2 regions of the Arthrobacter sp. 05T47 genome follow, and region 2 is predicted to be linked to the other one. Evidence: riboswitches for the same ligand, from Rfam matches in the RefSeq annotation. Region 2 holds a riboswitch; the other holds the start of a gene.
What was found. A riboswitch is a leader RNA that binds a small molecule or an ion and turns the genes downstream of it on or off. The one in region 2 is predicted to bind S-adenosylmethionine.

Region 1 (2,194 bases), on a different contig from region 2:
GCCCTTGGCAGCGCGGAATCCGGCGTCGAGGTCCGCGAGGATGTCATCGATGTGTTCCAGGCCCACCGAGAGCCGCACCAGCCCGGGATTGACCCCGGCGATCTCCTGCTGCTCGGGCGAGAGCTGGCTGTGCGTGGTGGACGCCGGGTGGATCACCAGGGAGCGGACATCGCCGATGTTCGCGACATGCGAGTGCAGTTCGAGGGCATCGACGAACCGCTTGCCGGCCTCCGCTCCCCCGGCGAGGTTGAAGGCGACGACGGCGCCGGTCCCCTTGGGCCCGTATTTGCGGCCACGCTCGTACCAGGGGCTGGACGGCAGCCCCGCGTAGGCGACCGATTCGACGTCGTCCCTGGCCTCCAGCCACTGCGCCACCTTGGTGGCGTTGGCAACGTGGCGTTCGACGCGCAGGCTCAGCGTTTCGATGCCCTGGGCGATGAGGAAGGCGTTGAAAGGGGACACGGCAGAGCCGAGGTCGCGCAGGAGCTGCACGCGGGCCTTGAGGATGTAGGAGAGGTTGGCGCCCAGTGCGCCGTCCGCACCGAGGTCCCGGGCGTAGACCAGGCCGTTGTAGGTGGGGTCGGGGGTGTTGAAGCCCGGGAACCGGGCGGGGTCCTTGCCGAAGTCGAACTTGCCGGAATCCACGATCACCCCGGCGATCGCGGCGCCGTGGCCGCCCAGGTACTTGGTGGCGGAGTGGACCACGATGTCCGCGCCCCACTCGATCGGACGGATGAGGTACGGGGTGGAGAGTGTGTTGTCGACGATCAGGGGCACGCCGGCCTCGTGGGCCACCCCGGACACGCCTTCGATGTCCAGCACGTCCTGGCGCGGGTTGGAGACCACTTCGCCAAAGAACAGCTTGGTGTTGGGCTGGACGGCGTCCCGCCAGTGGTCCAGGTTGTCCGGGTCCTCCACGAAGGTCACGGAGATGCCGAACTTCTTCAGCGTGTGGGCGAGCAGGTTGTAGGTGCCGCCGTAGAGGCTGGGGCTGGCCACCACATGGTCCCCGGCCTCGGCGATGTTGAGGATCGCGAAGGTCTCGGCGGCCTGCCCGGAGCTGAGCAGCAGGGCTGCGAGGCCGCCCTCAAGGCTGGCCACGCGCTGTTCGACGGCGTCCTGGGTGGGGTTGCCGATCCGGGTGTAGATGGGCGCGAGTTCGGCGAGTGCAAAGCGGTTCGCGGCGCTTTCGGCGCTAGGGAACACGAACGACGTCGTCTGGTAGATCGGCAGGGACCGCGCGCCGGTGGCGGAGTCGGCCTCCTGGCCGGCGTGGATCTGGCGGGTTTCAAAGGACCAGGCAGTGGACATTGACGCTCCTGAGGGTACTGGGCACAGCACCGGCCAGGGCCCTTCGGCCCGTACCGGCGCAGGCGCCGCGCTTGCCTTCCGGCGGGCGCCGGACGGCCGGGTCCTCACCCGGGGCACCCCACCGCGAGACGAGGGTTGCCGGCCAGCAAACCGGGGCTTTGCGCTGGCACTCATGACCTTGCTTCAGTGTAGGAATGGCGGCGGAGCGCTGGATAGCTTTGTGACGAAGATGAAGGCGCCGGTCCAGGAATGCCTCTCGGGATGTAACGGCAGGTAACACTGGACATCCCACGATGGTAAGGCAAGCCTAAGCTGAGAGGTCCATCACAAAGTGCCAAGATGAGGGCATGCGCATGGATCACGTCTCTTACGCCTGTGAACACGATGGCTTGGCAGCCACCACTGAACGTATTGCGTCTGCCCTCGGCGTCGAAGCCGTGAAGGGTGGAGTGCACCCCCGTTTCGGGACACGCAACATGATTATCCCGCTCGCGGGACACAAGTACCTGGAAGTCGTGGAGGTCCTGAACCACCCGGCCTCGGACAAGGCCCCGTTCGGCCAGGCTGTCCGGGCACGCTCCGAAGCGGGCGGCGGCTGGATGGGGTGGTGCGTCGAGGTTGACGATCTCGCCCCGTTCGAAGAGCGGCTCGGCCGCGCGGCCGTGAACGGCAACCGGAAGTTTCCGGACGGCCGTGAACTGGTCTGGAAGCAGATCGGCATCCTGGGGCTCATCGCCGACCCTCAGGTGCCCTACATGCTCAAGTGGGAGGGCGACCCGGGACTGCACCCGTCCAACGCCTACGCGAGCGAGGTCAAAATGTCCGCGCTGACCATTGCCGGTTCGGCAGCGCGCGTGACGGAATGGCTGGGCGAGCCGGTTGA
Region 2 (2,194 bases):
ACGCCGATGGTGCCGGTCTGATCGCCCGCTTCGGAATCGGCAAATATCCGGTGCACGGTCACGCCCTCGATGCCTTCGAGACCCTCGACCAGGAAGGACCGGATGGCGTCCTCGTGGGCCTGCCACTGCTCCGGGTCCAGTGCCGCGATGACCTGGGTGGCGCGGGCCAGGGCGGCAGCACCCAGGACGTTCGGCGAGCCGCCCTCGTGCCGGGCCGGCCCGGTGGTCCAGCTGACGGAGTCGAGCCGGGCGTCACGGACGGCGCCGCCGCCGGCCAGGTGCGGGGTGCCGGCGTCGAGCCAGTCGGTCCGTCCCACCAGCACGCCGGAGCCGAACGGGGCGTACAGCTTGTGCCCCGAGAAGGCGAGGTAGTCGACGTCGTCCGCGGCGATGTCAATCCGCCGGTGCGGGGCCAGCTGCGCGGCGTCGACGACGATCCTGGCGCCGTACTCGTGCGCCAGTGCGGCGAGGGCCCGGATCGGCAGGATCTCCCCGGTGACATTCGAGGCGCCGGTGACGGCGAGCAGGCTGACGCCGCCGCGGGCGAGTTCGTCCCGGAGGCGGTCCACCGTGGCTGCGAGGGTGGGAGCGGCCACGACGCTGCGGTGCGGGACGTTCTGCCAGGGCAGGAGGTTGGCGTGGTGCTCGATGTCGAGATAGAGGACCTCACCGGCGGGGCGGCCGTCGCGCAGCGGCAGGCAGCCGGCCAGCAGGTTCAGTGAATCGGTGGTGTTGCGGGTGAAGATCACGGAATCGTCCGCACGGCCGCCGACGAAGTCCCGCACAATGTCCCGGGCGTTCTCGTAGACGGAGGTGCTGATCTGCGATGCATAGCCGGCGCCGCGGTGCACACTCGCGTAGTACGGCAGGATTTCGTTCAGGTAGGCCGAGACGACGGACAGGGCCGGTGCGGAGGCGCCGTAGTCGAGGTTGGCGTAGCGGGCGTGGCCGCCTGTGATCAGCGGGGCCTGGATTTCGGCCCCGGTGACGGCGGCCAGCGGCCGGGCCGCGACGGCGCGGCGTCCGTCAGGGCGCGCTGCGTCGGAGCCGGCGTGGAATTCGGGGGCTGCGGGGAAAATGGCAGTTGTCATGGGACCTCACTCGACCAGGACCCCACATGGTGGGAATCCGCGCTTGCCGGGTCCGTTCCGGACCGGCCAGGTCGTCACCCGGGGCACCCCACCGCGAAAGGAGGGTTGCCGGCCAGCAAACCGGGGTTTAGCGCTGGCACTCGTGACCTGCATCGAGCGTAGGACATCAGCGCAGCCGGGGAAAAGGCGCCGGCGATTGTGAAGCGGATTATTACGGACCAGGCCTACGAAGCACGCGGATCCGCCGCAACACGCGTCAGGGGAGGCAAGGTGCGGGCGCCGGCGGGCTGGACACTGAGGCCGAACAGGGCCTCCACTGCTGCCGCGTAGTCGTGCTGCCGGCCGTCCGCGGCCAGTTCCCGCGCGCGGACTGTTGGAAGGTGAAGCAGCCGGCGGACCATTCGGCGCATCGCCAGGTTCACATCCTCAGCCTGGGCGGCGCTGCCGTGTTGCCGCAGGACGCGCTCCATTTCAGCTTCGAGGACCTGGTGGACGTGCCGGCGCAGGGCCACGATTGCGGCGTCGGCTGCGCGCAGTTCCTCGCGTTTTTCGAAGCGGTGCGCCGCCTGCCGGACCATGGCGCGGGCGAGGCGGAGCGCCTCGGCGTCCGCCGGGGGAGCGGCGGATCCAACAGAGTCCAGGGTGATCAGTTCAACGCCCGGCAGATCCGCCACACCGGGGTCGAAGTCATGGCTGGGAGCGAGGTCGATGACGGTGAGGGGATGGACGGTGCCATCCCGCCAATCCGCCAGTTGGGCTGCCCCGATGCGCTTCTCCGTGCCGCTGCAGCCAATGATGATTTCTGCCCGCGCAACGGCGGCGGGCAGCTCCCGGTCCGTCAGCGGCGTGCCACCCCGGCTTGCCACAKACGACTCCGCCCGGCCGGATTGGGAGAAGACGGAAATGGTGGGGCATCGTTTGCTCCTGAGGATCTCCGCGACGCACGCGGCGTAGGAGCCGGTGCCAAAGAGGACCACGGACGCATCGGCCAGGGACGGCTGTGCTCCTCCGGCGGTGGCCAAATCAAGGGCCACGGATGCTATGGACCTGCTGGTGCTGCCGAGCGCGATCCGGGCCCCCACAGCCCTGCCGGTGCGGGACGC

Region 1: linked by a shared signal. The riboswitch ahead of AC1DEY_RS18565 (bifunctional o-acetylhomoserine/o-acetylserine sulfhydrylase) and the one ahead of AC1DEY_RS12445 (aminotransferase class V-fold PLP-dependent enzyme) in region 2 are both predicted to bind S-adenosylmethionine.

What each region holds. Positions count from the first base shown of each region.
Region 1 covers NZ_JBFTKG010000034.1:13,638-15,831, forward strand. Annotated here, with positions in the region: gene AC1DEY_RS18565 (bifunctional o-acetylhomoserine/o-acetylserine sulfhydrylase) at 1-1,311, opposite strand, end outside; SAM riboswitch class IV at 1,374-1,489, opposite strand; gene AC1DEY_RS18570 (VOC family protein) at 1,659-2,194, shown strand, end outside.
Region 2 covers NZ_JBFTKG010000015.1:86,832-89,025, forward strand. Annotated here, with positions in the region: gene AC1DEY_RS12445 (aminotransferase class V-fold PLP-dependent enzyme) at 1-1,091, opposite strand, end outside; SAM riboswitch class IV at 1,126-1,239, opposite strand; gene AC1DEY_RS12450 (glutamyl-tRNA reductase) at 1,316-2,194, opposite strand, start outside.